DNA from 3 places in the Rubidibacter lacunae KORDI 51-2 genome. Region 1 is predicted to be linked to each of the others. Evidence: predicted binding sites of a transcription regulator. Region 1 holds the regulator's gene; each other region holds the start of a gene.
What was found. Region 1 encodes NtcA, which controls nitrogen genes in cyanobacteria. Its sites were predicted from a motif close to TTTGTANCNNNNGNTACAAA; they were not measured.

Region 2: urtA (urea ABC transporter substrate-binding protein) is a predicted target of NtcA. The motif match lies at 8,459-8,478, and genes of this name have one in related genera.
Region 3: pirA (arginine synthesis PII-interacting regulator PirA) is a predicted target of NtcA. The motif match lies at 7,284-7,303, and genes of this name have one in related genera.

What each region holds. Positions count from the first base shown of each region.
Region 1 is NZ_ASSJ01000005.1:12,869-23,773, reverse strand. Features, by position in the region: gene KR51_RS01730 (hypothetical protein) at 1-110, shown strand, start outside; gene acs (acetate--CoA ligase) at 891-2,861, opposite strand; gene ntcA (global nitrogen regulator NtcA) at 3,519-4,202, shown strand; gene KR51_RS01715 (DUF3084 domain-containing protein) at 4,384-5,826, shown strand; gene KR51_RS01710 (AtzE family amidohydrolase) at 5,823-7,268, shown strand; gene KR51_RS01705 (leucyl aminopeptidase) at 7,483-8,982, shown strand; gene KR51_RS01700 (hypothetical protein) at 9,571-10,782, shown strand.
Region 2 is NZ_ASSJ01000083.1:14,146-25,050, reverse strand. Features, by position in the region: gene ylqF (ribosome biogenesis GTPase YlqF) at 49-948, shown strand; gene KR51_RS19950 (hypothetical protein) at 1,784-2,038, shown strand; gene KR51_RS16005 (carbon-nitrogen hydrolase family protein) at 2,042-2,980, opposite strand; gene KR51_RS16000 (helix-turn-helix domain-containing protein) at 3,269-3,595, shown strand; gene KR51_RS18940 (hypothetical protein) at 3,610-3,960, shown strand; gene urtC (urea ABC transporter permease subunit UrtC) at 4,400-5,566, opposite strand; gene KR51_RS15990 (ABC transporter permease subunit) at 5,686-6,849, opposite strand; gene urtA (urea ABC transporter substrate-binding protein) at 7,046-8,374, opposite strand; gene KR51_RS15980 (SpoIID/LytB domain-containing protein) at 8,732-9,889, shown strand; gene KR51_RS15975 (DUF2996 domain-containing protein) at 9,983-10,417, opposite strand; gene KR51_RS15970 (MoaD/ThiS family protein) at 10,473-10,748, opposite strand; gene thrC (threonine synthase) at 10,895-10,905, opposite strand, start outside.
Region 3 is NZ_ASSJ01000082.1:185-11,089, reverse strand. Features, by position in the region: gene KR51_RS15730 (transketolase C-terminal domain-containing protein) at 1-307, shown strand, start outside; gene ppsA (phosphoenolpyruvate synthase) at 444-2,870, opposite strand; gene ygfZ (CAF17-like 4Fe-4S cluster assembly/insertion protein YgfZ) at 3,222-4,316, shown strand; gene KR51_RS19930 (hypothetical protein) at 5,080-5,310, opposite strand; gene rpsU (30S ribosomal protein S21) at 5,480-5,686, opposite strand; gene KR51_RS15705 (RNA recognition motif domain-containing protein) at 6,085-6,393, opposite strand; gene pirA (arginine synthesis PII-interacting regulator PirA) at 7,055-7,219, opposite strand; gene KR51_RS15700 (SAM hydrolase/SAM-dependent halogenase family protein) at 7,400-8,194, shown strand; gene KR51_RS15695 (TldD/PmbA family protein) at 8,241-9,728, opposite strand; gene KR51_RS15690 (hypothetical protein) at 10,339-10,728, opposite strand; partial or broken gene KR51_RS20340 (hypothetical protein) at 10,754-10,905, opposite strand, start outside.

The sequences.
Region 1 (10,905 bases):
ACGCTGGTTGGTGGGGCAAAGGCAACTTCTCCTTTACCTATAGTGGAATTTCCAACGCCAAACTATTTCTACTTTGCCTAGACCAACTCGCTGGCATCAGTTGGAGCTAAGTATCAGCAATCTTTCTGGACCCGTCTTGGGAACACCAACTTTTGCGATCGAGGGCAAATGTCCTTGAGGTGAACCCAGGACTGTTTCATTCAAAAATCTCCTATAGTGAGTTTGGGTTCTGCCCACAACGCCGCTGCGCTTGGGCCATGTTGGTAATTCCAAAATTGCGGTAGAGATTCAAAGCAAAATTTACGACCTAATGCAAAATTCTGTACCAGAGGTGTCTTTCGAATCCGCAATTTATCTTCGTCCTTGAGGGGCACCTCGATTAATTCGCTCAAGACCAAAGGTCGGCACGGCAGCACGGGCATTTCAGCCGCCGGTACGCCACAATCCAGCATTTCTTGGAGGTGCCCTGAGTGATATCTCGCACATAATGCACCTTATTTTCAACGCCCCAGTACCCTCGAATCCGTTTCGCCAATTGTGCTGCTGTCTCGGAAAAGGAACAGATGTAGTAATGCCAAATCAAATAAATTTCGCGACAGATAGAGCGTCGAGAATGAAATTATATCCCGTGAGCGCAGCCACAACCTCTGGTGTACTCTCGAGAATTTCAACGTGGGTGACGCCACTCATCAGAGTTTCCTCAGATCGCTGTTCCTAATTCGGTAGTCCTGCACGGTGAAGATGGCGTAGGTGCAGAACCCGAACGTAGCCATGCTCCTAACCAACACGAGCATCACACTTCAGGACTATCATCCGATGCATGACGCGCGGCAACTCCTCCGGCACCGAGCGAAGAAATATCTTTATCCCTTCGCTCTAAAGGCTTTAACTTATTCGCCCGCGCGCAACTTTTCCAGGACACTGCGATCTTCCAGAGTGGAGGTGTCGCCGGCAACTTCTTCCCCGGAAGCGAGGCTGCGCAACACGCGGCGCACGATCTTACCCGATCTCGTCTTCGGCAGGACGTCCGTAAAACGGATTCCTCCTGGACGGGCGATCGCGCCGATTTCCCGCACAACATGTTGCTTCAGCTCTGCGGCTAACGCGTCACTCGGATCGCGATCGGTTTCCAAAATGACAAAGGCAAAGATATCCTCGCCTTTGATTTCGTCGTTGCGTCCGACGACAGCAGCTTCCGCGACGGCGGGGTGAGAGACCAGCGCCGATTCCACTTCCATCGTGCCGAGGCGGTGGCCGGCGACGTTGATGACATCGTCCACGCGACCCATGATCCAGAAGTATCCGTCCTCATCTTTGTGGGCGCCATCGCCGGCGAAGTACAGATATTGCCCGTCTTTGGGCGGAATGTGTTCCCAATACGTGCGGCGGAATCGTTCGGGATTGCCGTAAACGGTGCGCATCATGCCCGGCCAGGGATGCTTGACGACCAAATAGCCGCCCTCATTGCCGGTGACCGGGTTACCTTCCATATCGACAACATCAGCTTGGATGCCCGGGAATGGAAAAGTTGCCGAGCCGGGCTTCGTTGGTGTCGCCCCCGGCAGCGGCGAAATCATAAAGCCGCCCGTTTCCGTCTGCCACCAAGTATCGACAATCGGGCAGCGATCGCCGCCGATAACCCGCCGGTACCACATCCACGCTTCGGGGTTGATCGGTTCGCCGACGGTGCCGAGGATCCGCAAGGAGGATAGATCGCGGGCGTTCGGGTAGCGATCGCCGAGCTTGCTGAGCGCGCGAATAGCCGTTGGTGCGGTATAGAAAATCGATACGCCGTACTTTTCCACCACGTCCCACAAACACCCTGGATTCGAGGGTCGCGGTGCACCCTCGTACATCAGGGTTGTCGCGCCGTTGGAAAGCGGTCCGTAAACGATGTAGCTGTGCCCGGTGATCCAGCCGACATCAGCGGTACACCAATATACGTCGGTGTCCTTGAGGTCGAAGGCCCACTTCAGCGTGACATGGGAATAAAGATTATAGCCGCCTGTAGTGTGAACGACCCCCTTAGGTTTGCCTGTGGTACCGCTGGTGTAGAGGATAAACAGCATGTCCTCGCTATCCATCGGTTCGGCCGGGCAAGTACCGGATGCCCCTGCCTGCAGGTCGTGCCACCAGTAATCGCGTCCCTCCACCATTTCGACCGCCTCGCCCGTCCGCTTGACGACCAGCACGTGCTCGACCGTAGGCGCGCCATTGTCAGCGAGAGCTCGGTCAACAGCAACTTTCAGCGGAACGGTTTTATCTTTGCGAAAGCCCCCATCGGCCGCGATCACGAGCTTGGCTTTGGCGTCTACCAAGCGATTTTGGAGTGCTTCTGCGCTAAATCCGCCGAAAACGACCGTATGGGGCGCGCCGATGCGAGCGCATGCCAGCAGCGCGATCGCGGCTTCGGGAATCATGGGCATATAAATGCCAACGCGATCGCCTTTCTGCACGCCTAGCTGCTTGAGAACGTTAGCCATCTGACAAACTTCGCGGTGCAGTTGCGCGTAGGTCAGGGTCCGCGAGTCGCCGGGTTCGCCTTCCCAAATCAGCGCGGCTTTATTGCGCCGCCACGTGCTCAGGTGGCGATCGAGACAATTGTGGGTGATATTCAGCTTGCCGTCCACGAACCACTTTGCAAACGGCGGCTGCCAGTCGAGGACTTGAGTCCACGGTTCGAACCACTCTAATTCCCGTGCGGCAAGTTCTCCCCAAAAACCTTCCGGATCGGTCGTGGCGCGGGCTTGCAATTGACGATATTCTTCTAAATTTTTGATATGAGCTTGCTCGGCCAGTTCGGTTGGCGGTGCAAACAAGCGGTTTTCGTTAAGAATTGATTCAATCGTTGGTTGCGACATAAGTGCATGCCCTCGTCATGAGACTCCATATCTTCGATTATGTGAGATGCGATCGCGTCCCCTGAAGTTAAATCGCTATAAGTTAAACGTTTCGTAAGGAAGAATCGAGCACTCGCTTTGGGCACTGTAGCATCGGTTCATGTAGGTGTGAAATGCAGCGCGGTTGTCTTACCTTACACCCCAAGATCGTCGCCGTTTGCAAACGCTCATAGCGTCGCCGCTATCCGTTTATTGAAATCAGTTATGCAAGGACTTGTAGCTCGGGACATTCAACTCGGAAACGTCCCGGCTCTGCACGGTGGCTGCGCCAGCCGTTGCACTCGACCGAGTCTTAGCAGTCCCGACAGGCGCGATCGCCCACAACTGCTCGGTTGATGTTCCACGTCAACCCGGTTGCCGAAACGTCACACCAGCGCTTGTCCCACCTAGAGACTCGGGCGTGTAACATGCACCAGCAATCGGGAGCTGCAGAGCTTGCGGTGCCCGCTGCCAAGATTTTTTTTGCAGCAAATGTATCATTATGATCGAAGCTTGAAGTAGCAATCGACTGATTCGGCAACATCCTGACAGCAACTCAGTCGTATCAGCTGTCTCGAGTCTCCCCATTGCTCGACCTTTCTTGCTGCTGACCGCTTTGCCGACCGTAGCAACTGCCCTATGAACGTTACTCCCCATACCGCTCGCGAACGCAGCCTAGAAGACTTATTCCGCCAAATCGGTGGCGGCATGCTCGCACCGATGGTGGAAACCTACGAACGCGGCAAAACGATTTTTTTTCCAGGCGATCCAGCCGAGCGCGTTTACTTCCTCCTCAGCGGGGCGGTTAAGCTCTCGCGCGTTTACGAGTCTGGCGAGGAAATAACCGTTGCCTTGCTGCGAGAGAACAGTGTCTTCGGCGTCCTGTCGCTGGTCGCCGGGCAGCGTTCGGATCGCTTCTATCATTCTGTCGCGTTCACGCCCGTGGAATTGCTATCGGCACCCATCGAACAAGCCGACCAAGCATTCGTGGAGAATCCCGAACTCGCCCGCCTCATGCTGCAGGGATTGTCGTCGCGGATTTTGCAGACCGAGATGATGATCGAGACCCTCGCTCATCGCGATATGGGTTCGCGCTTGGTCAGCTTCTTACTGATTCTCTGCCGCGATTTCGGCGAACCGATTCCCGAGGGCATTCGCATCGACCTCAAGCTGTCCCACCAGGCGATCGCCGAGGCAATCGGCTCGACGCGGGTGACGGTAACGCGCCTGCTCGGCGAACTGCGCGAGAAAGAAATGATTTCGATCCATAAGAAAAAAATTACCGTACACAACCCCGTTGCTCTCAGCCAGCAGTTTTCCTAAGGACAAATCTAGTTTTTTTGCACAGTGCCGCTGCCGCGCGATCGCGAGAGTCTTGCCGTTAGCCAAGCCGCAGGGTTTCAATTACTCGGAAACCGATGGGTTTCATGGGCTAATCTGTAGGCGATGGGTCTCTTTCACGTGCCTGTCCTTGAGTAATTTCTGCCACGAGTAGTCTCTGCTAATGACCAGCGCCTACATTTTGATTGTTGCCATTCTGCTCTTGGGCGGGGTCCTGGCAGCACTAGGCGATCGCATCGGCTCGAAAGTGGGCAAGGCGCGCTTGCGGTTGTTTAAGTTGCGCCCGCGTCAGACTGCTGTGGTCGTAACGGTGATGACGGGAACGGCAATCGCAGCCTCAACCTTGGGCATTATGCTGGCCCTGAGCGAGTCGTTACGCGACGGACTGTTTCGTCTCGACGAAATTCAAACCAAACGCCGCGAGATCGAGAAGGAACTAGCAAGCGTCTCGGAGGAAAAGGAACGGGTTGACGAGGAGCTGGCAGCCGTCAGCTTTGCACAAGAGCGCGCCTTGGTTAATTTAGAGCGCACGAACGCCGACTTCACAGCCGCACAGTCGCAGCTTGCCACCGTGACCGAGGAAGTTGCCGGGTTGCGCGGCGAACGCGAGGAATTAGTTGCGGAGCGCGATCGCTTGCAGGAGCAAATTGCCGAACGCGATACCGAACTGACCCGCCAAGAGCAAGAAATCGCCGCCCAAGAAGAACGCCTCGATGCCAGTGCCGTGCGCTTGAAAGACCTCGAAGCTCAACGCAGCACGTTACAGTCGGAAATTCAGGCGCGCGATCGCCGCATTGCCAACCTCGATACTGCGATCGCGCAGCGAGATGAAGTGTTGAGCGACCTCACACAGAAAACGGCTGATTTGCGCGAGGAAGTTGCCAAGCTAGAACAGTACTTCCAGTATTACCAAGCACTGCGACAAGGAGACGTGGCACTTGTCCGCGGTCAAACCCTGGCGATCAACGTCGTCCGCCTTAACGATCCGGCCTTTGGCAAAACTGTAGTAGACGTGGTGTTGCGCGAAGCCAATCGCTTCGCGATCGCACAGACGCAGCCCGGCGTCTCGACAATCGAGCGGCAGATTATTGAGGTTTCGCGCGAGCAGGTAGAACAACTTGTTGAGGCGATCGGCGACGGCAATGAGTACGTCATACAGGTGCTCTCGGCTGGTAATTACCTGCTCGGCGAAGAGAACATCCGCGTGATTCTGAATGTAGCAACCAATCGCGAGGTGTTCGGGGCGGGAGATGTAATCGCGTCGGTGTCGGTTGAGTCGACAGACGATTTTACCGCTCGGTTGGAGCTGTTGTTGGTAGCAGCGCAGTTTCAGGCGCAGCGGGCCGGGCTCCTGGGGAAAATTCGCGTCGGTGCGGACGATCTCGGGACGGTGCGCTTCATCGAGCGCATTGTGGATACCGATGCCGCCGTCGAGCAGATTCGCGCGATCGCGTCGGATACCACCTACGCTGCAGGACCGCTGGAGTTGCAGCTCGTGGCTCTGTATAACGGAGAGACCGCGATCGACAGCGATCCCGAGAACGAGGACAGCTCCGATCGCAATGCTGATGGTATCGACGGGTCCAACCCGGAGCGGGACGAATGAGCCGTGAGCGCGACTGGCGAACGGCTGACGCAACGACGATTGCCTCGGCCGTGCGTGCGGGCACCGTGACGGCAGAAGTAGTGGTGCGGGCGACACTAGCGGCGATCGCGCGGGAGAATCCCCAGCGCAACTGTTTTACGACCGTCACTGACGCGGCGGCGATCGCGGCGGCCCGGCAGGTGGACGCGCGGCGATCGCGCGGGGAGGAACCCGGTCTGCTAGCCGGCGTGCCGTTTGCAGTCAAAAACCTGTTCGATATCGCGGGCGTGACGACACTGGCGGGAGCAAAAATCAACCGGGACGACCCGCCAGCTCGCCGCGATGCCACGGCGATCGCGCGCCTGCAGGCAGCTGGGGCGATCCTCGTTGGGGCAACCAATATGGATGAGTACGCTTACGGTTTCGTTACCGAAAATGCTCATTACGGCGCGACGCCCAACCCTCACGACCCCGCACGGATCGCGGGCGGATCGTCTGGCGGTTCGGCTGCTGCAGTGGCGGCCGGGCTCGTACCGCTGGCCCTGGGCTCGGATACGAACGGTTCGATCCGCGTTCCGGCAGCGCTGTGCGGCATTTTCGGACTGCGACCGACCTACGGACGCCTGTCGCGTGCGGGGACGGTGTTGTTCGCGCCGAGTTTGGACTGCATCGGCCCGTTTGCTCGCTCGCCGCGCGACCTGGCCTACACCTGCCGCGTGTTAGAAGGGGCAGACCCGCGCGATCCGGTTTGCACCCCGCCGCCGCCCGAGACGGGTCTGAATGCGGACCTAGACCCGGACACGCCCGGTCCGCTCGACCTCACTGGCGTGCGGGTCGCGATCGCTGACGATTACTTCGCGTCTGGAGCCGACCCCGAGGCGATCGCGGCGGTCGAGCAGGTGGCACGAGCGCTGAGCGCGACGCGGCGGGTGACCGTTCCGGATGCCGAGCGCGCGCGCGGTGCGGCGTACCTAATTACGGCTGCCGAAGGCGCGCAGCAACATCTGAGCAATCTCCGCGATCGCCCGCAGGATTTTGACCCGGCGACACGCGATCGTTTTTTGGCTGGAGCTTTGGTACCGAGTCAGTGGTATCTGCGCGCGCAGCGGTTCCGACGCATATTTGGAGAACGCGTTCGCGCGCTGTTCGACGAGGTAGACGTGTTACTAACGCCAACGACGCCGTGTAGAGCGCCGCCCCTCGGACAAGCGATCGTCGAGATTGCCGGTGAAGCCGTTGCGGTTCGACCGAATTTGGGGCGCTTTACGCAGCCGCTGTCGTTTATCGGGTTGCCCGCGCTGTCGGTGCCAGTTGCAGCTGAAGATGGGCGGTCGGGAGCGTTGCCGCTGGGCGTGCAGTTGGTGGCTGCACCGCACAACGACGGGCTGTTATTGCGAGTTGCCGCGTACCTGGAGCGTGCGGGAATAGTCCGAGCGGCGATCGCACCTCTGCTGACGGAATAGCATTTCCCGATCGCGCTGCGCGTAAGGCTCGAACAATCAAGGGAATTGGCCGAGGACGACCGTAAGGGTGGAGAACATCGAATCTATGCCGAGCTATAAAGTCAGCAGAATGATATAGATTCGAGCCCAGGCGATCGCCTCAGTTCCTGCTGCATGCAGGCAATCCACCAGAGATTGTAAGGTGAATCGTAAAGAGACGTAAGCGCAAAACCTCATGCCAACCCAAACGCAACCGCAGCTCCTGGTTCGCGGCACCAGCACCTCCCAACTCGACTGGTCTGGAGACGCGCTGGCGCTCGGGCTTTTCACCGACACCGAGTTGACCGGCGACCTCGCGGCACTGGACACCAAACTGTCCGGCACGATCGCGGAGCTGATCGAGGAAACCCAGTTTGAAGGCAAACCTGGAAAAAGTGCCTGCGCCCGCATTGGTGGGGGCAGTACCGTCCGCAAAATTATTTTGATCGGCTTGGGCGATCGCGATGCCCTGACCCTCGACACGCTCCGTCGCGCTGCCGCTGCCTGCGCCCGCATCGCTACTAACCAGCACTGCCAAACCCTCGGGCTGGCTTTGCCCATTGCGGACTACGACCCTGCAATCGTGGCGCAGATCGCGACCGAAGGTGCAATCCTCGGGCTGCACGAAGACAAACGTTTCAAATCCGATCCCGAGGAAAACGCCAGGGGACGCAAGCTAGAAACCATCGACTTGCTGGGAGTCGGCGATCGCGACAATGCAATTGCCAAAGGCGAAGCGATCGCTGCCGGGACAATTTTGGCTCGCGAGTTAGTTAACGGCCCGGCTAACACGGTGACGCCGCTGACGATGGCAGAAACTGCCGAACAACTCGCCGCCGAGTACGGCTTAACCCTCGAAATATTAGAAAAAGCAGACTGCGAGCGTCTGGGTATGGGGGCGTTTTTGGGCGTCGCGCAGGCATCGGACTTACCGCCGAAGTTAGTGCACATGACTTATAAACCCGCGGGCATGCCGCGCCGCAAAGTCGCGATTGTGGGGAAAGGGCTGACCTTCGACTCAGGCGGCCTCAACATCAAAAGTGCGAGCAGCGGCATCGAAACTATGAAAATGGACATGGGCGGTGCGGCTGCCACGTATGGGGCAGCGCAGGCGATCGCGCAACTGAAGCCGGACGTGGAAGTGCATTTCATCAGCGCGGTGACGGAGAACATGATCGGCGGCCGTGCAATGCACCCCGGCGACATTCTGACCGCATCCAATGGGAAAACCATTGAAGTCAACAACACCGATGCCGAAGGTCGCCTGACGCTGGCCGATGCGTTGGTGTTTGCTGAGAAGTTGGAGGTTGACGCGATCGTCGATTTGGCAACGCTCACGGGTGCCTGCATGGTGGCGCTCGGCAAAGAAATCGGCGGTCTGTGGAGTACGGATGAAACGATCGCGACCGAACTCAAAAATGCTGCCGAAGCTGCGGGCGAAAAGTTCTGGCAAATGCCTCTAGAAGATAAGTATTTCGATGGTATGAAGTCGGACATCGCGGACATGAAAAACACCGGGCCGCGTCCGGGTGGCGCGATCACAGCAGCGTTGTTCTTGAAGCAATACATCGAGAATACGCCCTGGGCACACCTCGACATTGCCGGCCCGGTTTGGGCAGATAAAGAAAGCGGCGTCAACAACTCCGGCGCGACAGGCTTCCCAGTCCGGACGCTGGTGAATTGGGTGCTCGCCTAAGTTGCATTGATGCACATTAGTTGCGCGCTAAAGGCAGGGTTCTATTCGGCGATTCGGCTCTGCCTTAGTGCGAGTTCTCCGTCTTGTTGAGGGTGCCATCCGAGCGCGATCGCGGCAACCGGTCTCGTTTTTAAGACGAAACTCGAACAGTGGCAAATAGATCCGCCCGGGTTAACGAAGCCACACAGTTGATTCCGCACCCCACCCCTTCGGATTGGGGTGCGGGTGCTGGCTATTCGCGGGGTACAAGAAAAGGGCACTGTCAATTTATCAGCGAGCTTCAGAAAATCCACCTTCCTTTTCGTGGGATGCCTCGAGCCGTTGGTTATGCAGCTGCGTAAATTGCCGCCTTAATTACTATCAAATCCCGCAAACATTCCCATTTTTGCTCGTGAACTCACGATATCTCTAGCGCTCAGTTTGCGCTGATGAGGGTAGAAATGTCCCTGAATCGGTGCGAAGGCTGACCGCAAGCCCAGGGCTTGACCCGGAGACTTGAACCCCCTGCTGCGAGCCAAGTATTCGGCAGCTCTCTGGCATAATCAGTTCAAGCACGGGGCGTATTGGAACGAGGAGAAAGGAACGACGGTGTCTTTGAGTGTTGCTTATCTATCCCAAGGCAAACTGTACTTCAAGCCAGACAACCAAGCCGTTCGCGAAATTGAAAGCGAGTTCGGGCGGTCGGTTCAGGAGCGGCGGCTTCAAAACGAGCGACGTCAGGCGTTGCGCGATCGCAGCATCCGGGCAATGCTGCAACCTCCGACCGGCGATCGACAAAACACCCACACCGAAGCGGCGGTCCCCGTGCACATCACCAGTATTTGTCGGATCGAGCAAGACCAGTTGCTCTACACGCTCGAATCCACAGAATTAGGGGGTCTGTTTCAATACAATCCGACGCAGCAAAGCGAACGGCGTTTGTTTCACAGCACGGAGTTTCAAATCGGCTTTCTGGACTTCAGTAAAAAGCACCAGCTCATGGCCTGCACGAAAAACTATCCCACGGGCATCAGCAACCTAGCAACATTAGAACTCAACGACCACCGTCCCCTCGACCTCACAGAAGGAGATTCAATTGACTGCGCCCCACACTGGAGCGATCGCGCGCGCAAGGCGATCGTGTATCAATCCGCCGGGGTCAGCCGCAACAGCCAAGGATACGTGGTCAACCGCGCGCCTTTTGCCATCATGGAGCTGGATTTCGAGCAGCAAGACGTCCGCACTCTTGCTGAAGACCCAAAATCCGACCTTTTAGGCCCGCAGTGTTCTGCTGATGGCTGGCTATATTACATTCGGCGTCCCTACAAACCCCTCGGCGGATTCAGCCTCACTCAGCTTCTCAAAGATTTGCTTTTGTTGCCCGTTCGATTGCTCTACGCAATTTTTCAGTTTTTCAATATCTTCAGTCAAATGACAACAGGACAGCCTCTAATAAATGCCACGACCCGTCAAGAAGTGGGGCGTCAGCCATTGCGGACGTTAGGTGGTACGTTTTTCCCAGAGAACCTCCCCAAAAAGCATCGAGGCGAAACCGATGCACCTGCTTTGGTACCGCCCAGTTGGCAATTGGTCCGTCAGGGCGTGGAAGGAGTTCCGGAAATTTTGGCGAAGAGTGTTTTGTCTTATGACTTAGCTGAAGACGGAACGATAGTTTACACCAACGGCAGCGGCGTGTTCGCGATTAGAGCAGATGGAAATGGCAGCTTGATGACGCAAAAAAACCACGAACGCATTCTCGTGGGTCGAGCGATCGAAGGCGTAACTGTGTTGACATCCAACACCGAGAACCGATCTTCATAATGACGGGATTAGCAATTTAACTGAGTCGGATGGTGTCTTGGTTTGCTGACCCTTGCCCGATGAGCAATATCTCCCAGCAGAGTCAACGCTTCCCGGCAGAAATCATCTCCTACAACGATTCCG
Region 2 (10,905 bases), on a different contig from region 1:
GAGGCAAGTTCGCTAGAATTGCTAGGCGCACCGCCTCCTTGTTAGTTCGTGTCCACCTATACGATTCAGTGGTATCCCGGTCATATTGCTCGTGCCGAGCGCCAGCTTAAGGAGCAGCTCAAACGAGTTGATGTCGTGCTGGAAGTTCTCGACGCGCGCGTGCCACTAGCATCGCACCATCCGGACATACCGCAATGGATCGGGAGCAAGCCGCGCGTGCTGGTGCTCAACCGTACGGACATGGTTCCGCCAGAGGTTTTGCAAAATTGGCAAACGTGGTTTGTCGCCCGAGGCGAAACGCCTTATCTAACTGACGCCCAACGCGGTCGCGGCATCAAAACCCTTGTTAAAGCCACGCAACGAGCAGGTGCGTCCGTGAATCAACGTCGGCGCGATCGCGGCATGCGCCCGCGTCCGGTGCGGGCAGTCGTTTTGGGGTTTCCCAACGTCGGCAAGTCGGCGTTGATCAACCGCTTGGTAGGACGCAAAGTGGTCGAAAGCGCGCGGCGGCCGGGCGTAACGCGGCAACTGAAATGGGTGCGCATTTCCGACGAAATCGAGCTGTTGGATGCGCCGGGCGTGATTCCACCGCGGCTTGACGATCGGGTCGCCGCGCTGAAGCTAGCAATTTGTGAGGATATCGGTGAAGCTGCTTACGACAACCAGCGCGTGTCGGCAGCGATGGTGGAGATGCTCGCGGAACTGGGCGAGGTCGAGGTTCTGCTCTCCCGCTACGGTTACGACCCTCGTGCCATGACCGGCGAGTCGTTCCTGCACCAACTCGCCCGCGATCGCTACTCTGCTGATATAGAGCGTGCGGCCCGACAGCTGCTCGACGATTTCCGCAAAGGCATTCTCGGACCGGTTCCGTTAGAACATCCGCCCGCGATCGCCTCGGTCGGTTCAACCAGAACTCCGTTGGAGCCAGCGTCCGAGCGCGATTACTAACCGAACCCCTAAGACTTCTTGGCGGCGACATTCTACGAGGAGCAGCAGGAGTAGTCACGGGCGATCGCCCGGGGGCACGATGTACCAACTGAGGCGATTAAAGGGCTGGCCGTGTTCGCAATCGATCGCGACGACCCGCCGATCGACCCCGATGCAGAGGGCGTGGCGGAGGGGACGCAGTAAGAGATCGACCGGTCTGCGAGCCTCTCTTGGGCTTCAACCCAAGTCGTTGAGGAGCGCGTTCGCTGCCACTCTGTTTCTCAAGCGCGAGCCAGTTGAGCTCGAGATCCGCGCCAGCGAACCGCGTGCAATCGCGTAGTCTTCTTTAGAGCAAACGCAGGAGGTTTAGCAGGTCAAGATCGGCTCTAAATATGTGGGCTACACGATGGGAGTTACCAAGGGGTCGCAGGAGCTAAAGATCTGGTTCTGCAAAATTGACCTCCTGACAAGGACCAGCCCCTTGGAGAGGCGTCGCAAGACTCCCCGCGATCGCTGCTACCTGACAGGAAGGAGGGCGCGATCGCGCCGATAGAGCAGGACCGTTAAGAACCGACATCGCTACGATTTTTTGGGGGATGAATCAGTCAACACTGAGATGATGCGTGCTGGGATAGCGTGGCATTTCGAGCAGTATCTCAGAAAACTGCCTCAGCCACACTCATATTGTCGAGGCGGAGTCAGAAGCGCGATCGAAACTGAGATGGTGCGTGCTGGGATAGCGTGGCATTTCGAGCAGTATCTCAGAAAACTGCCTCAGCCACACTCATATTGTCGAGGCGGAGTCAGAAGCGCGATCGAAAAACCCCGGTGTATTTGCTGCGATGAACGTGCCGCCGTGGAAGTGACGGCAAAGGTATTGCGATCGCGTGTCAAAAAACCGATCCTGAGCTGGCGCAAGCGTCACGACGGCAGCACGAGCATCGCCGTTATTACTATGGCTGGGGTTCGAAATTCAAGCTTCTCGTTATACCTTCGCCACGCAGTAAGTTTTTTCAGTCAAGCAGAAAAAAGCCCGTACCTCCATGATTTGCGCGACATAACGTTACTCTTTATGGCATGTTTGGAGCGTAGCGTAAAAGCAGCCCTTTAAACTCTAATTTTTGAAGTGCGTAGGTGATTGCCGAGATTTATTTACCTGTAAATTAAATACATCTGGCCTTGAATAATGCCCCGCCACATCCAGAGACCGCTTTGAAGTGGCTGCTATTTCAACATCTATATCTAAAACAATGTATCCTTTTTCTTTAGATAGGGGACCGGAAACAATTTTTCCACTTGGTGATACAACAAGAGAATCTCCTGGATTAATCCAGTTTTCATTGGCGGGGTAAAGTCTGTCTATATCAGGAAAGTCCTTGGGTAGATCTTTTCTTTCCAAGGCTACACCACAAGACAAAACCCAACACTTGCTCTCTCTTGCAATATGTTGCATGGTCCCGGTCCATGCCTCCCCACTATCATAGGTTGGCGCTATATATATTTCTATCCCTTGTGAATATAGAGAGTACCTTGCTAGAGGCATGTAATTTTCCCAGCATATGAGGCTGCCAATCTTTCCTACAGGAGTATCAATCACATTTAAACCATGCCCATCTCCAAACCCCCATATCATGCGTTCGGGGTTGGTTGGCATAAGTTTACGATGATGATTAACAACTCGGCCTTGAGTATCAATTGTTATCACCGAGTTATAAATTGTAGATTGGCTGTTCGCATTATCCCGTTCGTTAATCCCACAAACTACTGTGACGCATTTTTCTTTGGCTGCATCGAGCATTGGTTCGAGATCGTTTGATGATAGGTCAATTGCATTTTTAAGTAGCCGAACATGAAGCTCTTCACTGATTCCCCAGTCACCACCTGGTCTTAGTCGCCATATCCATGCGGGATATCCAGGGATGAACGCTTCTGGAAAGACTATAAGTTCCGCACCTTGTTCTGATACGGATTCAATAATCTCTGCTGCTTTCTTTATGGTATTCTTTTTGTCTAGAACATAGGGGGCTTCTTGAATGACTGCAATCTTCTTCATAATTAATCCATTGCAAAGTTAAAGTTTGCAGAATTTTTTTGTTAAAACATTTTAACCGTTCGCACCCAAGCAAGCTAGTCTCTGAAACAAATCTTCGATCGAGGCGGTCGCTGATGAGAACGGGCTGAAGCCTAGCGCTCATGGAGGCAGCGATAGAAGGTTGAGCAAAGCCCGCTCCAGCAAGATCTAGGATCGCTCTCGCGCAGAGCGCGAATTCCTTTTTATGCCAAATTGAAAAAAGTAAGAATCGGATGCTAGAACTAGGAACACCGACCTGAGGAAATTCTGATGAGTGGCGTCACCCACGTTGAAATTCGCGAGAGTACCGAGGAACTCCAGGCACTGCTGCGCGCGGAGAAGCAGCCGTCAGCGAAAGAGCGCTTGCGAGCGCTCTACCTGATTCGAGCCGAGCAGTTCACGGTCTCGGCTGCAGCGCGGGTGCTGGGCAAACATCGAGGCACGCTCCAACGCTGGCTGGCCCGTTATCACCAGGGCGGTCTGCCACAAATGCTGGCGCGCTCTGCTAGCCCCGGTCGTCCGCGTGTCATCCCCGATTGGGCGGTGCGCTGCCTCCAGAAGCAACTCCTGGACCCAGAGGGCGGGTTCGAGCGCTAAACGCAGATTCAGCAATGGCTGCGCACTTAACTGGGTGTCGAGGCCGACTACGCCACCGTCCATCACTTGGTGCGCTACCGGCTGCAAGTGAAACTGAAGGTCCCGCGACCGCGCCATCGACGGCAGAGTCAAGCGCGGCGTGGGGCTTTAAAAAAAACTTAGGGGCGGACCTGTCACTGCTCGGGGCGCACCGGTTGGGGCAGAAGCCACTCAAAGGTCGTATCCGCTACATCACGGAAGATGAGGGTCGCTTCGGACTGAAGACCACGACGGGTCGTCGCATCACGCTTTCCGGCGTGAAGCCATTAGGGGAATGGGAATCGAAGGAATACCAGCGCTGGTTGGGAGCGTACCGCATAGAGTAGTCGTTGAGTCGGCGGGGTAATTGCTGGGACAACCTGGAAGTGGAGAGCTTGTTTGCGAAGCTTAAAAACGAGCTGGTGTATTAGACCGACTCCCTCAACAATGAGGAAGCAAAGTCCAAAATCTTCGAATAATCGAGAGGTTCTACAATCGGCAGCGATAGCACTTGACCCTGGTCTCCGCAACGCCCGCGAACTTCGAGCAAGCCGCACAAGCGACTTAACTGAACTGTCCACTAAACCTTGGCATGACCACGCCTGTGCTACTGTCAGTAGTTGACTTGGAGCCCTGTTTTGCTTCCAAGAAAGCTCGGGATAGACATGACAACGAAATCTGGTTTTCCTGTACTCGCCCTCTGAGCAGTCATGCATGACTGCATGCAGTTTTCAGAGATATGTCAGTCAGCATGAGTCCCCAAAAAAATCAACAACTCTAGCTTGCCTATCCGACCTCTTCACGTTCCTTCTGCACAACTGGATTGGCGTCCACTTCGGGATAAGCAATGAGGCGCCGCGAGCCAGTGATTCGCGATCGCAACTCCGTCCACCCCGTGTCTCGGACCCAACCGACGACACCCTGCGGCAGAACGGTCACGACGATGAGAAATAGAGCGCCCTGAAAGAACGACCAAATTTCGGGAAACTGTTCGCTCAATAAACTTTCGGCATAGTTGACCGCAACTGCGCCGAGAATCGGACCAACCAGGGTCGCGCGCCCGCCGACAGCTACCCAAATCACCATCTCGATCGAGAAGGGGATTTCCATGGCTGCAGGCGTAATGATCCCAGACTGGACCGAGTACAGCGCTCCGGCAATGCCCGCGATCGCCCCAGACACGGCAAACACCAATACCTTGTACCCCGTCGGGTTGTAGCCCGAAAAGCGTACGCGACTTTCGTCATCGCGTAAGGCAATAAGCAGCTGTCCAAAGCGACCGCTAGTCAACCACCGGCAGAGCAAGTAAGTACCGGTCAGAAAAAGCACTGTTGCCACGTAAAACGCGAACTGCGCCGAGTCCGAACCAGCAGCGACTCCAAAGATTAGGTCGGTATCGGTTTTGAGGCCGTTCGTGCCGTTGATGAGCTTTTGCTGACCGTTGAAGAAGTTGAAAAAGACCAGCAGCGCTGCTTGGGTCAAAATCGAAAAGTAGACGCCGCGAATGCGGTTGCGGAAAACGAGATAGCCGAGCAGTCCGGCCACGACCGCTGGCACCAGGAAGGCCGCGATCGCTGCAATTGGGAACGATCGAAAGGGTTCCCAGAAACCAGGCAGCTCGTAAACACCGTAAAGCGTAAAGAATTCGGGGATTTCGCCCTCTGGAAGCTGCAGGTTGATATGCATGGTTAAGGCATATCCTCCTAAGGCGAAGAAAATGCCGTGACCGAGGCTGAGCAATCCGGTGTAGCCCCAAATCAAATCGATCCCGAGTGCCACGATCGCTAAGGCCAGAAAACGTCCGAGCAACTTCAGCCGGAATGCTGACAGCAGAGCCGGCATCGCGAAAATCAGCACCAACACAATTGCCGCGATCGCGATCGCCTCGATCGCCAGTCTCTGGCGCTGCTGGCGTTTTCGCGCTCGTGCCTTCAGCGTCACTCCTTCTAACATGCCTGACTCCCCCGAATGCTATGCAGCGTCGACCTAGCGATCGACTCAGTAATCCAGTAAATTCAGCGCGCGGTCTAGCAACCAATCCGGCTGCTAGATGCGGCGCGTGATGAGGGCTGCTACGCATCAACCGTACGCCCTTTCTGCGGGAAAATGCCCGACGGCCGAAACTGTAAGAACCCCACGATTGCAGCAAACACCATTACTTTCGCCATACTGGTCGTGGCAAAAAACGTAAAGAAGTCGGTCAGCGGTTGCAGTGCGGCAATCGAGGAGGACAGCAGCGCTAGGGTGCCGGAGCCGATGAGATAGTTGAGCGTGCCGATCGCCAAAGCCGCCACGATCGTCCCGACAAGTTTGCCGACACCGCCGACCACCACCACCATGAACGTATCGACGATATAGTTTTGACCGACGTTAGGACCCACAGACCCGAGCAAACTAATAGCAACGCCGGCCAGTCCAGCCAACCCAGACCCGAGCGCAAATGTAAGGGCGTCAACCGTACGCGTCGGGATCCCCAAACAAGCACTCATGTTGCGATTCTGCGTAACCGCACGAATGCGCAAGCCCCAGCGAGAGCAATTCAGAAACCAATAGGTTCCCACCAAGCAAGCAATCGTTAACGCAATGATAAACAGGCGTGCGGAAGGCAATTGGAAATCGCCGAGAGGGATGCCGCCCCGCAGCCACTCCGGCGGAGTTACATCTACGTTGCGCGCGCTAAACCACGGTCGCGCCCAGGTTTCGCCGCCCCCTGCTGCGATCGCCCCAGCACCCACGGCAATCGCGCCCGAGAGGACCGAAAGTATCGCGATCGCCCAGTTGCGTCGCTGCACCAGGGCAGTTTGTCGTTGTAGCACCCACAGCCCGCCAAACAATAGCAGGCAAAACATCGCGATTCCGAGGGCGATCGCCCCATTGGCGCTGCGGACGAACTGACGCAAAATCAAGCTCACGCCCCAGGTCGCTAGCAACGTTTCCAGCGGTCTTCCGTATAAAAAGCGAATCACCCCGCGTTCGAGCGCCAACCCGATTGCTGCCGTAACGATAAACGCGATCGGCAACGCGATGATGATGTAAGCGGAATACCACGGGTCGCCCAGGGGCTTGCAGACGTTTTGAACCACGAACGTGACATACGCACCCAGCATCATGAATTCGCCGTGGGCGAGATTGATGACGCCCATCAACCCGAACACGACAGCCAAACCCAGCGCTGCCACGAGCAAAACCGCACCGATACTGAGTCCGTTGAAAATCCCTTCAAATAGCGGTAGCACTTGCTGCCCTCACATCTGCCGCCTTCTAAACTTATTCACTTCTCCTGCACTGCCGAACGCTGGCAACGTTTGCACCGAACGTTCGGCAAGATCGTCGCTCGACCCGGCGTTTGCCCGACCGGTCGAAACACTCAGGGGCGAACTGCCGCCCACGCCACGCGATCGCCCGGTCGGCGATCGCGCGTTTCGGAAGTGCCTAGGCTTCGACCTGGTATTTCCCACCCTTAGCCGGGTCGGTCCAGTCGCAGCCAAAGCCCTTCGTAGCCGGCACGAACTGGTTCCACGGCAGTGGTTCGACCGGACCGTCGGTTGCAAAGACGATGTCGAACAAGCCATCCTCGCGCACCTGCCCGATTCGAACCGTCTTGGAGATATGGTGGTTGGCATTCATCGTCACCAGCCCCTCGGGCGCATCGAACTTCTGTCCGACGGCTGCCGCCCTCACCGCTTCGAGGTTGTCGGCCGTACCGGCTTGCTCTACCGCCTGCTTCCAGAGGTAGACCATGATGTACGCCGCTTCCATCGGGTCGTTGGTCACTCGATCTTGGCCGTACTCGTCTTTAAATGCTTTCACCCATGCTTCGTTGACCGGCGATTCGACAGTCTGGAAGTAGTTCCACGCAGCGTAGTGTCCTACCAGGAACTCCGGTCCGATTTGACGAACTTCTTCTTCGGCGATGCTCACCGACATCACGGGATACTTGTCGGGCGTCAGTCCCGCTCCTTGCATCTGCTTGAAGAACGCCACGTTACTGTCGCCGTTGAGGCTGTTGAAGATGACGCCACCATCGGGCAGGGCGGCTTTGATCTTGGTGATGATCGGTGTAACCTCGGTGTTGCCCAAGGGCAAATAGTCTTCACCAACCGTCTCGCCACCGAGAGCGTTGAGTTGCTCTTTGATGATGGTGTTAGCAGTACGGGGGAAAACGTAGTCCGAACCCACCAAGAAGAATTGGTTGCCCTTGTTTTCCAGCAACCAGCTCACAGCAGGCTCGATTTGCTGATTGGGTGCCGCACCCGTGTAGAAAATATTTTTCGAACACTCCTGACCCTCATACTGCACTGGATACCAGAGCATGTGGTCTTTGGATTCGAACACGTCCTTGACAGCTTTGCGGCTAGCAGAGGTCCAGCAACCAAAGATCGTGACGACGTTATCCTGGTCGATCAACTTTGTTGCCTTCTCAGCGAACGTCGGCCAGTCCGAGGCACCGTCTTCGGTAATGGCTTCGATCTGCTTGCCGAGGACACCCCCTGCTTCGTTGATTTCCTTGATTGCAAGCTTTTCAGCTTCCACGACGGTCGTCTCGCTGATTGCCATCGTGCCGCTCAAGGAGTGCAGGATGCCAACTTTGATCGTGTCGCCACTACCGCTAGCTGCATCGGGTGCTCCTGAAGCGGTGCCGGATTCGCTGCCAGGAGCAGCTTGCTCGCCGTTTCCGCAAGCTTTGAGCAGGAAGCTCGTTCCCATTGCTGCCGAACCATAGATCAAAAACTTCCGCCGACCCAGTCTTCGCCATGCCATACGTCTCTTCAAACCTCGCTAATATAATCGCGCGGAGCGCCGCTCCATTTGGCATCAGGATGATAAGGCGTGGATCTCGCTCAATTTGTATAAATCGATACAAATTCATATGGGCGGTCGTGAAAAGAGGGCATTTTCTATGAATTTTCACCGAAAAGAGCGCTTTTTCAGGGGAGATTGCTGGGAACTCTTAGGTATCATTGCGAGTCAAAGCCACCGCTAAGAATGCCTACTGGCGTTGCCTGCCGCTGACATGATACAAATACATCAAAACGGATTTGTTCGGTGACAACTCCTGATGCTTCACGATCGCGGGGGCTGATTGTCGACCCAAATTGGTGTTGAGGAGCGTACGTAGTGAATCTCTGGAAGCTGCTATACGATTTCCGAGCACGTCTAAGTGGTTTGCGCGTGCTCGTCCTGCAACGCTCGCTCGGTTTGGCATTGTTGGTCTGGTTGGCGAGCGCGATTGCCGCGGAGGCAGCTGTGGAGTTGCGCGTCGGCATTCGGCAGGGCGCGTCTCGCGTGCGCGTCGGGAGTTCGACGTCAGCGACTGTCCGTGATGGGTCCGGGCGCGCCCTCGGTCAGCTCGATGCGATGGGAGCCTTTCATGCCGAATCCGGTGGCGGCGGCTTGGTGCTCGGGCAATGGCGGGGGGGCGAGTTGTGGGTTGAGCCCCATAATGGCGGCTTTGTCTGGATTGGCGATCGCTGGTATCGCGGTCGAGTGCGGTTGCTGGGGAACGCTAGCGGCGTCACGGCAGTGAACTACGTCGACATCGAAGCGTATCTCTACAGCATAGTTGGGGCGGAAATGGTGGCAAGCTGGCCGCTCGAAGCCCTCAGAGCTCAAGCAGTTGCCGCACGCTCCTACGCACTTTATCAGCGCTCGCAAGCGCACAACCAGTTATTCGATATAGGGACGACGACGCTGACGCAGGTCTACCGCGGTGTGTCGTCGGAAGCAACGACCACGCACCAAGCAGCGGACAGCACGGCCGGACAAGTTCTGACTTACGACGGTACGGCGATTTTGGCGGCCTTTCACTCGTCCTCCGGCGGTCACACCGAGGATGTCGAAGATGTGTGGCTCACACCACTGCCTTATTTGCGCGGTGTTGTCGATTACGACCAAACCTCGCCTGAGTTTCAATGGACGAAGACTTTCTCCAGTGGCGACCTGACGCGGCGGATCGGTGGCGTTGGCAATATCCAACAGTTCGTCCCCGAGCAAACTACGCCACGCGGCCGCATCGTGAGGGCGAAAATCGTTGGGGATTTGGGCACGAAGCAGCTTTCAGGGGAAGCTCTGCGGAAGGCTCTCGGCCTCAAGAGCACCCTGTTTCGGGTCATGCCGAACGGCAGTCAGTTTTATGTAACCGGTCGCGGCTTCGGGCATGGCGTTGGCTTGAGCCAATGGGGGGCGTTTTACCTCGCACAGCAGGGTGTCAGTTACCAGCAGATATTGGGACATTACTACCAGAATGCCCGACTAGTACAGCTTGAGCTGAAGTAGTACAAACGGCGCTCGTGAGATGTAATGCTCGACTGCAACGGGTCGGTCCCGCAAAGGGGGGTCCGTTCTGGTTGGCTTGAGAGCAAGCTTCAATCAATTGGGTGACAGCCACTTCTGACCGTTGAGGCGCTGCATAACGTAAAGCACTAACAGCCCTAAGGTTACCTTGCGCTCGTCGATCATGAAAGACTCAATCTCGCTCGGTTGTGTCCCACCAGATGCATGTGTAAAGATTTTATTCCCCACTAGGTTGCTATCGAGGAAGTAGAGGCCGAAGCGGCGATCGCCACCGTTCCAGTTGCCGAGCAAGTACTGACAGCGATCTTCTTCTGGGTCCGCACCGTCGAACGGCAGCACGCCTTCGACGAACTCGAGGTCGACGTTCTCGATCCCTTCTGCTCGAAACGCATCCCGCAGAGCTGGGATGAGGTGCTCGGCAGCAAATTCAGGAAGCGGCTTATTTTCAATAGCAGGTGGCTTTTCTTTCTTGGCAGCTTTTGCTGTAGGTTGCTTTGCCTCTTCAGCCATGATTTGCTACTCGGTCGTAAGGTTTGTTTTAGCGTAGCAGCGATCGCGATCGCTGCTAGCCCCCAGCCACTGCCGGGACGATGCTGACTTCGTCACCGTCGTTAAGCGCGGTTTTTTCGTTGTCCAAGAAGCGAATGTCTTCGCTGTTGACGTAGAAGTTGAGGAAGCGACGCGGCTTGCCGCTGTCATCGCAGAGACGTGCTTTGATACCCGGGCAGGCTTGCTCTAGAGCGTCGATTAGCTCGAGGATGTTTGCCCCCTCGACTTCGATCGTGGCGCGATCGCTGGTGAACTTCTGGAGAACGGTCGGGATTAGGACTGTTACGGCCATCGTTGGATCCGGGTGCGTGAACTGCGTACTGGAAGCAATGCGTCAAACTGCGGGCGACGCACGGGGCGATCGCCGAGCAACCGGTTGCGGATCGCTGGCTCTGCGCGATCGCCCCGCAACCGGTTGCGTTCGGATAGTAACCGAAACTAGACGAGCA
Region 3 (10,905 bases), on a different contig from region 1:
TGTCGATCGCCTCAAGCAAGCGGGCATCGATGTAGGGCTGATCAACAAGTCCACCCTCAACGTTGTCGATGAAGACATGATGGCGAAGGTCGGCAAGGCACCCTTCGTGTTGGTGGTAGAAGCCTTCAACCGCCGCACGGGTCTGGGCAGCCGCTTCGGCTCTTGGCTCCTAGAGCGCGGCTACAGTCCGAAGTACGCTTACTTGGGCACGTACCACGAAGGCTGCGGCGGCCTGTGGGAGCAGTTCCCGCACCAGGGCATCGACTCCGACGGCATCGCGGCCAAAGTGAAGGAGTTGATTGCCTAATAGCACGCGATCGCATCAATCCCGGGCGATCCTCTCCAGGGCGACCTGTCGAGTCGATGCTTGGCAGGTTGCCTTACAGAGTGGTCCAAGCAATTGCTGAGCTGGCTACACAAAGGTTTGCGTTCGTTGCAATCCCCTACTGCCGTTCGGCGTCAGCGACGGTCAACAACGTATTCAGGACGGAATCGGGATTGAGGCTGATGGAGTCGATGCCAGCTTCGACCAAGAAGCGTGCGAACTCTGGGTAGTCGCTAGGCGCTTGGCCGCAGATGCCGACCTTGCGCCCCTTGGCTTTCGCGGTTTCGATCAGCGACTGGATCGAGCGCCGAACCCCGAGGTTGCGCTCGTCGAATAGGTGCGCCACGAGGGCGGAGTCGCGATCGAGCCCGAGCGTGAGCTGTGTGAGGTCGTTGGAGCCGATGGAAAAGCCGTCGAAGATCTCGGCAAACTCGTCAGCCAGGACAATATTGCTCGGTAGCTCGGCCATCACATACACCTGTAAACCGTTTTCACCTCGTACTAATTTGTTACGCGCCATCTCGTCTATTACCTGCTGCCCTTCTTCCGGGGTGCGGCAGAACGGCACCATCGGAATGACATTAGTCAAACCCATATATTCGCGCACGCGCCATAACCCCTGACATTCCAGGGCAAATGCCTCGCGATAGCGCGGGTCGTAGTAACGCGACGCACCGCGCCAACCCAACATCGGGTTGTCTTCAATTGGCTCGAAGGCACTGCCGCCCAGCAAATGCGCGTACTCGTTAGTTTTAAAGTCCGACAAGCGCACGATGACCGGGCGCGGATGGAAGGCGGCTGCGATCGCGCCCACGCCCCGGGCCAGGCGATCGACGAAATACTCCGGCTTGTTGTCGTAATGACACGTCAGGCGGGCAATTTGGTCTTTGGCGATGGGGTCTTCGAGGGTATCGAAGTTCAGCAGCGCCAGTGGATGTGCCTGGATGTGGTTGGCAATGATGAACTCCAAACGCGCCAGCCCAACGCCATCGCACGGTAGAACCGATTGGGCAAAAGCGCGCTCGGGATTGGCAATATTAAGCAAAATTTTCGTGCGCGTGCGCGGCAGATCGCCGAGTTCGCGTTCCTCGATTTCGTATGGCAGCAGTCCGGCGTAGGCGTAGCCGTCATCGCCTTCGGCACAGGAAACAGTGATGTCCTGACCAGTTTGAATAACCTTGCTGGCATCGTTGCTGCCGACCACCGCTGGAATGCCGCGCTCGCGGGCGATGATGGCGGCATGACAGGTTCGCCCGCCGCGATCGGTAACGATCGCACTTGCCACATTCACGATCGGTTCCCAATCGGGATCGGTGCGACTGGTCACCAGCACTTCACCCGGCTGGAAGAGATGCATTTGGGCGGCATTGGGAATAACGCGCGCGTTTCCCTGACCGATCGCCTCGCCGATGCTGCGCCCGGTCGCGAGCACCTCGCCACGTTCCTTGAGGAGATAGGTCTTGAGTACGTTGCCACTCTTGCGCGACTGGACGGTTTCCGGTCGTGCCTGGACGACGAAGAGTTCGCCCGTGCGACCGTCCTTCGCCCACTCGATGTCCATCGGCGTGTAGCGATCGCGCGAGTAGTGTTGCTCGATCTCCACGGCCCAGCGCGCGAGCTGCAAAATTTCGTCGTCGCTCAGGCAGAAACGCTCGCGATCCCGAACGGACACGGGCACGTTCTTGGTCATCTTCGACCCGCCCGTGTCGTAGACCAGCTTCATTTCCTTGCTGCCAAGGCGCTTGTCAAGAATCGGACAGAAACCGCTTCCAAGCGTCGGTTTGAAGACCAAATATTCATCAGGATTGATTGCCCCTTGCACGATATTTTCGCCCAAACCATAGCCAGCGGTGATCAATGCAGTATTTTGAAATCCCGTTTCGGTGTCGATAGAAAACATCACGCCAGATGTTGCTAAATCCGAGCGCACCATCTTTTGCACTCCAACTGAAAGAGCGACGCTAAAGTGGTCGAACCTACCATGGGCGCGATAGGAAATGGCGCGGTTGGTAAACAGCGAGGCAAAGCAACGCTGACAGGCTGCTAGGACGCTTTTCTCGCCCTGAACGTTCAGATAACTTTCCTGTTGTCCTGCAAAACTTGCATCGGGCAGATCCTCCGCCGTTGCACTAGAGCGCACGGCAACATCAGTTTCTTCGCCATAGGATGCGCAGAGTTGACGATAGGCCGAGGCGATCGCCTCGTTCAGCTCGGGTGGAAACGGCGTGTTGAGGAGGAGCGCGCGTGCCTGCTTCCCACAGCGCTGCAAACTATCAACATCATTGACGTCGAGTTTGGTAAAGAGCGCTCGAAGTTGCGGGTCGATTCCAGTGACGCGCACGTAGTATCGATAGGCAAAGGCTGTTGTCGCGAATCCTCGAGGAACATTTATTTCTTTAGGGACGAGTTGTTGGATCAGTTCGCCTAATGAGGAGTTTTTACCGCCCACTAAACCCGCATCATCGCGATCTACATCTTCATACCAAAGAACAAATTGTTCTGTACGCGAACTGCCTGCCGTTGGCTGCGAAATTGCTTCACCCATGACAGTTATTTATTCCCTTTACGTTTAGTCTTTAATTCCCTTTCCTTTTAGTCTAGCGATCGCATCCAAACGCCTGTGATGAAGTTTGAGATTATTTACGCAAAACGTGTGGGGATCGCGGTTAGCAGCAAGTACGATCGTTGCGATCTCCTCGACCCTGCGACGGAAGTAGATGGCAAGGAATGGTTGCCCTGCAGGCTTCGAAATACCCGCGAGCGCATCCTTGACAAGCAGTGTGGGGCGAATTGCAGGCGATTGGGAAATCGCTTTATGATCCTGCTGCGTGCCGTAATGCTCGGCACTCCACCCGGCTGCCTCTGCCAACTCCTAATTCACCAGAACCTACTGCCAATGACAGACCTTCACACGCTACAGGCCGAAGCCGGAGGGACCTTCGATCCCGACACCGGTCGGGTCCTCAGCTACGGTTGCGACGAAGAGGCGATCGCAGCGGCGATGAACGGAGTGGCGCTGACCGATCGAAGTCATTGGGGCCTGTTGCGCGTTACCGGCGACGATCGCCTGGAATTCTTGCACAACCAAAGTACAAACGACATTCGGCAGCTGCAACCGGGCACGAGCTGCGAGACGGTCTTCGTAACCTCGACCGCGCGAACCATTGACTTAGCGACGGTTTACGCCACTGAGGACGCCCTCCTGCTATTAGTATCGCCCTCGGGCTGTCAAACCTTGCCAGCATGGCTCGATCGCTACCTGTTTCCCGCCGATCGCGTCGAGATCGACGATGTATCCGCGCACTTTGCTGTCTTCGATGCGGTCGGACCGGGCAGTCGTATCTTGCTCGGTCGGCTGATGCAAGAGTCTTTGAATGCCGATGCCGACCGACCCGATGCACCGCAGTCCGTGGCACTACCAGCCGCAACACACCGACTCTTAACTCTCAAGAGCGGGACAACTGTTCGCATTTCCCCAGGATGTGGACTGGAGTTGCCGGGATTTACGGCGATCGTGCCGCGCGAGTCGGCCTGGACGTTTTGGGAGTGCTGTATTGCCGTTGGTGCCAGACCGCTGGGCGATCGAGCCTGGGAACGATTGCGTGTGACCCAAGGTCGCCCCATGCCAGGCAGCGAACTTACGGATGACTACAATCCGCTTGAAGCCGGTCTGCTAAGGGCAATCTCGTTCGATAAGGGCTGTTACATCGGACAAGAAACGATCGCGCGACTCAAAACCTATGATGGCGTTAAACAAAAGTTGTGGGGCGTGCAGCTCGCTGCCCCGATCGCGCCGGGAACGCCTATTCTGCAGGATGGCAAGAAAGTCGGAATCGCAACCAGTGTCGTCCCGACTGCAGATGGCGCGATCGCCCTTGCATACGTTCGTACCAAGCTTGCTGCTGCCGGGATGCAACTGACCTTTGGCGGCGCGAACAGCGATGCGGCAACCGGGGAACTCGTTAGCGTTCCATTCCTCGCTTTTCTGTAATCTAGTTGGGTTATCGGTAATCACGTTGGGTTCAAATCAATCGCAAACCGAAGAACAGGTGCACCGGGTTGCAGTTATCCAGACCTTGCAAATGAATCGGGAGCGCCCTGCTTGAGTCGGCACCCTGCACGTTTGGGGCATCTAGAAGGTGGCTGTACTTTGCGGAGGAAACGCCTATGGGGTGATCTCATTCGCCGCAATGAGGACCTGCAGAGAGTTGTTTAAGGACGTAGCCAGTAAGGACTTAGCCAGCAAGCAGGTCCTTGCTCAGATCGACGAATAAGGTGTTGCCTAGTCGAGATAGCGGGGTTTGTCTTGATTCTGCAGTTACCGTAACTTGTCTAAATCAAATGGGCGCTGCTCGAAGATAGCTTTACACTAGCGCTGGCATGTGGCGAAAGTCCCAACATCGTGTCGATACTGCCTAAGTTAGGGCACTCAATTACTCGGACCTGTCGCTCTCTTTCACGTTCGTCATCTCAACTCCACTATTTCTATTGGCGGCATTGTCGCTCGTGGTTCTAATGGTGGCTTGTCGCTCGTGGCCGTCTAAATCTTGACACTCCCCGACACAGTTGGCGTCGCGCTAATGGTCGGCGGCTCCCACACGCTCAATCTCAAGCGCGCGCTCCCGCGGCGTAATTGATCTGTTTCGCGCCCTATGCCAGCAGCAAGGTCAGTAACTGATGTTATTTCGTGGTTTATTTCTAGAGCTTGACCTCAAGAATTTAATTCGTCGGCATGTGAACTCGCCGCAGACGTTCTAGACACTTGCCAACTTCAGTTTCATTGACACGGGCATGTGTCCGATGATACTGCTGAAGACGCGCGGCAACTCGGCCAAAATCCCCCAAAATGGTGCGTGCTCGGCACCCATCGGATTGTTCCAAGGCGCGAACGTATTGCTATTAATGCAAGCAATTGACCTGACGACAGTTGCTCGGCCGATCGCTATTACGCGCACTAGCGTACTCTTCAGCTGCTTGTTTTTCAAAAAAATTTGCCGAGCGAGCCTTAGGGTGACTCTGATGCTCGGCGGTGTTGCGCTGATTGCCCTGCCCATCGCATCCTGGCTCTAACAAGTGCATGGAGACGGAATGTCTCGAACACTCGCCGGAGCAACCGACAGCGGACGGAAGACCCAACGGTCTAGTCCGGGTAGGCTAGCGGCGGCTATTGCCATACCGCGATGAGGCCCGACGGCGCTGGCGACGGCGCGCGATCGCCTTGCGCTTCTTCTTTTCAATCGGGGTCTCGAAATAACGATGCTTTTTAAGGTCGGGAAAAATCCCGGCTTTAGATACCTGCCGCTTGAAACGACGTAAAGCCGATTCGATGCCTTCATTTTGTCCGACCGTAACCTGAGCCATTCCAGTCCTCCTACTGATGGTTTTTTCACGTTAGCGCAGATGTGAGTGGATCCTCACAATATCGACCCAGGACGCTGCAGACCCAGATCGAAAAAAAATCACTCAAACGTTTGGAGCCGTTTGGCAATCATGGGGGGTGCGCCATTGTGGGGGCTCGAAGAGGTGGGGTAAACCGCAAACCAAAAAATAATTTGTCTTTCCTGGTTTACCTCATATCACCGAGCAGGCACACATTCGCAACATCGCGACCGTTAGGGGGTGTGGACGGACCGCAGAGGCACCCGGTTTACCCCCCAACACCTTCCAATCGCGATATCAGTTAAAAATTGCCCACAACCAAAGAGCGGCAGCGACTGCAAAACAATGCGCCGTTGCCGCACTTTTGGCAATTGAGTCACTTAGTAGCGATCGCCACCAAAACCGCCCTGCCGTCCGCCAGAGCGACCGTTGCCACCGCGGTTATTCTCGCGCGGACGCGCCTTATTAACCCGCAGGACCCGACCCATCCATTCGGCTCCGTCCAGCGCTTCAATCGCTGCATCTTCCTCTGACTCGCTCGATAGCTCTACGAACCCAAAACCTCGCATTCGACCGGTTTCCCGATCGACGGGCAAGTGCACGCGCTTGACCGAGCCGTACTCTGCAAACACCTCGTTTAGATCCTGTTCTGTCGCCTCATACGACAGGTTGCCGACATAGATGGACATTAAGCTTCTCCGAGAACACGAAACCGTGATGAAACTAGGCTTCCGGTGCAAACGAGCTGCCCTCGGCGAAGACCAACTCAGAACCGGAAACAACCCTCAATCACACTGACAGCAGAGTGCGCGCACTTTGCCTACGCCAGTAGGCTAGCACGGGCACCCGGACAACGGCAATTTTCAGCGGACGAACGTTACGGATAGTTGCATAGCGCGCGATCGCGCTTCCCATCAATGTTTCGGGTTTGGTGGTTGTTCGAAGATAGGAATCGATGGTTGTCTGCTGCCAGCAGCTATCATGACTGCACGCCTACGGACAGCGACTGGTGAGGACCAAGCGACTGCTCCCTTGGGGTATCACCGGACCCACTAGCCAGCGTCGAGCTGAATGTGCTTAGAATCGCGCCACGTGTTTGCATGCCCCTCCGCGATCCTGATCATCCTTAAGTTCATCGCCAAGGGAAGGGAGCTTGGAAACGGTTGGTTTGCAGAATGCCCTTAGCGGGTTCCTCGTGAAGGGGAGGACGAGGGCGAGGTTGGTTGCAAGCGATCGCGTCTCGACATTCTGCCGACAGTTCACGACTTCTGTATCTCCATCGCACAAGACGTCCGGCGAGCTGGAGACCTGTGGGGATCTCAACGGTCGCGGTCGATTGGTAGGCGAATCTCAGCCGAGACGCAGGTAGTTCGCTTCGGCTTCAAGTTGGCGCACCAGCCGCTCGTTGCCCTCATTGCGGGCAATCGTCAGGCGGTGCTGGATATTTTTGCGCAGACTATCGCGATGCACGGCGGCAGCCAGCTTGGCAGCCTCTTGTAGGTTGCTAGATACCATCGAGCGTTCTCCTCTGAGGGGATTGATAATTAGGTATGTCTTAACTTGAAAAGATCGGACGACTTAGGTATCCGATGTTACTGAAATTATATCAAACCGATTATTTTTTCTGGAGATTATCTCGGGTGACGGGTCTAGCGTAGGGTGAATGGGAGACAAGTTCGCGCGAGGAGTGCTGCAATGAGTCGAGGCTTTTTGACATTGCTCAGCGATTTCGGCGATTGCGATGTCTATGTTGGGATGATGAAAGGCGCGATCGCGCGGGTGGCACCGCAGGTCGGCGTGGTGGATTTAACCCACCGCATTCCAGCACAGGATGTGGCAGCAGGTCGGTTTGCCTTGGCCAGCGCCGTGTCGTTTTTTCCGATTGGCACGGTACACGTCGCGGTAGTCGACCCGGGCGTAGGCACTGCCCGGCGCGGGATCGCGGTGCAATTCGATGGTGGATTTCTAGTCGGTCCGGATAACGGTCTGTTGAGCGGAGTGCTAACCGAGCGCGCGGCGATTGCTGCGGTGGAATTAACAGAACCGCACTATTGGGGCACGGACATGCCGAGTGCGACGTTTCACGGTCGGGATATCTTCGCGCCGGTGGGAGCGCACCTTGCAACCGGCGTTCCGCTGAAGGCTCTCGGTCCGGCGATCGCGGTGTCAGAATTGGTTGCTTTACCGGTCGCGGCGGTCGAACGCATGCGGGCGGGATGGCGCGGCTGCATTCAGTACGTTGACGGATTCGGCAATTTGGTTTCGAACGTGTCGGCAGCGGCGGTGAGCGATCGCGCCTGGTCGCTAATTTTGCCGTCGGGGACAGTCGTGCCGGGCTGTCGGTCCTACAGCGATCGCGCGCCGGGCGGGGTGGTGGCGCTCGTCGGCAGTCATGGCTGGGTGGAAGTGGCGGTTAACTGCGGCAGTGCTAAAGAACACCTGCAGTTGGAGGTCGGCGACTGCGTTGAGGTGCGCTTCAGTACCGGTTGAGTCCCGCGAGAGCTGGGGCACAAACCCGGCGATCGCCTCGGTAGGCCTAGGAGTCGCGACCAATGCGGATGTTGCGAGCGCGGACAGGGACGCAGGCGTGCGTCATCTGGGCGACCTGAATTGGTTCGCCTTTGCCGCACATGTTGGTGCCGCTCTGCTCGCGCTCTGATGCCGGTCCGATCGCGTCGATACTATTCCAGAAATCGGTGGTCATGGCATGGTAGGTCAGGTTTTTGACCATGCCGACGATGCGCCCGCGCTCGATTTTCCAGAAGGCGTCGCCGCCAAATTGGAAGTTGCGCCGCTGTTGGTCGATGGAGAAGCTGCCGACGCCGTCGATTAAAAAGCCTTCGCGGGTGTCGGCGATTGCCTCGGCGAGGGTGGCAGTGTGGCTGCCGCCGTCGGGGCCGGGTTCGAGCCCGAGGTTGGGAATCCGGACCATGGGCACGCTAGCCCAACTGTCGGCGGCGGCGCACCCGTTGCTGCTCTTGCGGCCGAGGCGCTGTGCGGTTTCACGATCGGTCAGGTAATCGACCAACCTGCCATCCTTGACGACGTACCAATCCTGACCGGGCACGCCTTCGTCGTCGAAGCCAACCGTTGCGCGACCGGCAGGTTGGGTGCGATCGCATTTGAAGTTTACCCAGGGCGCGGCGTATTGCAGCGTGCCGAGGCGATCGGTGGTAGCAAAGCTGGTGCCAGCGAAGTTGGCTTCATAGCCGAAGACGCGGTCGAGTTCGGTGGGGTGACCGACGGATTCGTGGATGGTCAAATACAAGTTGCTGGGCTTGAGGAGCAAGTCGGCGGTGCCGCTGGCCGGAGCCTCGGGTGCGTTCAGCTTGGCGATCGCCTCGGCAGCTACGCGTTCGACTTGGGCATGGAGATCGTCGGGACGGATGTGTTCGTAACCGACATTCAGCGGTGGTCGCTCGTAGCTGCGGCTTTGGGCATCGCCGTTGGCTACGGCCGTGCAACTGAAGCTGGGATAGGAGCGGTAAATCGTCTGCTCGATGAGCGAACCAACCGTGGAGGCGAAGGTTTTTTCCTGATGGCTGAAGCGCAGGAATGAATATGCTTTTGCGATCGCGTCGTCGCTGCTTAGCAGGCGCTCGTTGAGTTCTAGCAGCAGGGTTGCTTTTTCATCGACGGGCACATCGAAGGGATCGATCGCGATCGGCGTGGTAAAGGTGTCGCGATAGGCTTCCACGGGTGCGAGCCGCACGGGTTCTTGTTGTGTCAGGTGGCTGGCTTTGGCGATCTCGACGGCGAGGGCGACAACGCGCGCGATCGCTTCGGGAGTCTGGCGCGGGCTGGCGGCAAATCCCCACGAGCCTTTCCACAGCACGCGCACGCCGAACCCTGCACTGACGTTGTCGCTCAGGGAACTGAGGGAGCGATCGCGTGCGGCCAGATTTTGGACGCGATCGCGGCAGATGCGAATGTCGCCGTACTCGCAACCGGCGGCGCGGATGGTGCCGATCGCGAGGTCGGCAAGTTCGGTGGCAGCGGCGGTGCGGGTGGGAGTTTGGACCATCGGTGGCAACAGTTAAAGACGTTGGCGGGGATTGCCGCGGGCGGCACAGACATTCGTTACATTTTACGCGCTCGATTTTGCGGGGCTGGTTGGGATGCTATTGCAGCTTGGGGAGCGCTCCCTCCCCTTGGGTGGGGCGATCGCCTACCGTTACAATGCATCATTACTTTTTCTAATACTGCCCGTAGAGTAAATGGGAACCGGAGCTATGGCGTTATCCTCGAAGCTCTAGCTAATGGGCACCTCGATTAATTCGCTCAAGACCGAAGGTCGGCACGGCAGCAAGGGCACTTCAGCCGCACTTAACACCATAATCCGGCAATTTTTCGAGTTGCCCTAATGCACGCATGCCAAATCTGATTCTTTGATTTGGCATGCGTTAAATCGCTTTTCTAACGTTGAATGACTTATTGGTATCTCCTTAAGAGCGCTCTCACCCCAAGTAGGGCTAAGCTGGCAAACCCGCACAGCCATACCCAGGTACCTACGTCAGCCCAATCTACTTTGTGCACGCGTCCATCGACTAATACCAATGCTGCCAGGACCAAGCTGCCCGCAGCGATTTGTAGCCCGCCAAGGGTGCGAACTTCTAAGGCAGTTCCCCCACGGGCTAGTAAGCTAATCCGATCGCGCCACTTATGAAAATAGCGCTGTAAAGCCGGCCGTGAAAGGCATCTAACGGCCACGGCCAAAAACCGCTGAACAGCGCTGGAAAGAGTAACAAACCCACACCATAAATACCTAGTATTAGTGCTTGTAAATTGTGCGATCGCCTCACTTCGACGCGACCATCTTCCGGAACAAGTCGTCCGCCTAATCGAGCTAAATAATATGTTCCTACCAGGCAATCGCTTAAGTACAATCCGAACCACAGTCCCGTCGCGCGGCGATCGAAGTTGAAAAGATCTGAATAGAAAAAGGACACGACGATCAACTGGGTTAAAAACGCCGAAAGCATCGGTAAAATGGGGCGCGCGGGCGACCAGCGCCGCACCGTCAACACACTCCCAGTGGTATCTATGCACTTATACCAATTCCTTAAAGTCCTGACACGGATAGCTGGTCATGAGCCACCGCCACCCGGTCAGCGAGGCGATGAGGTCCCGTCCCGCCAGCTGCAGTCGCTTCCTGACCTTCTCTCGGAGTTCCTCCAAGTCACCGCAGTTCAGCCACTTCA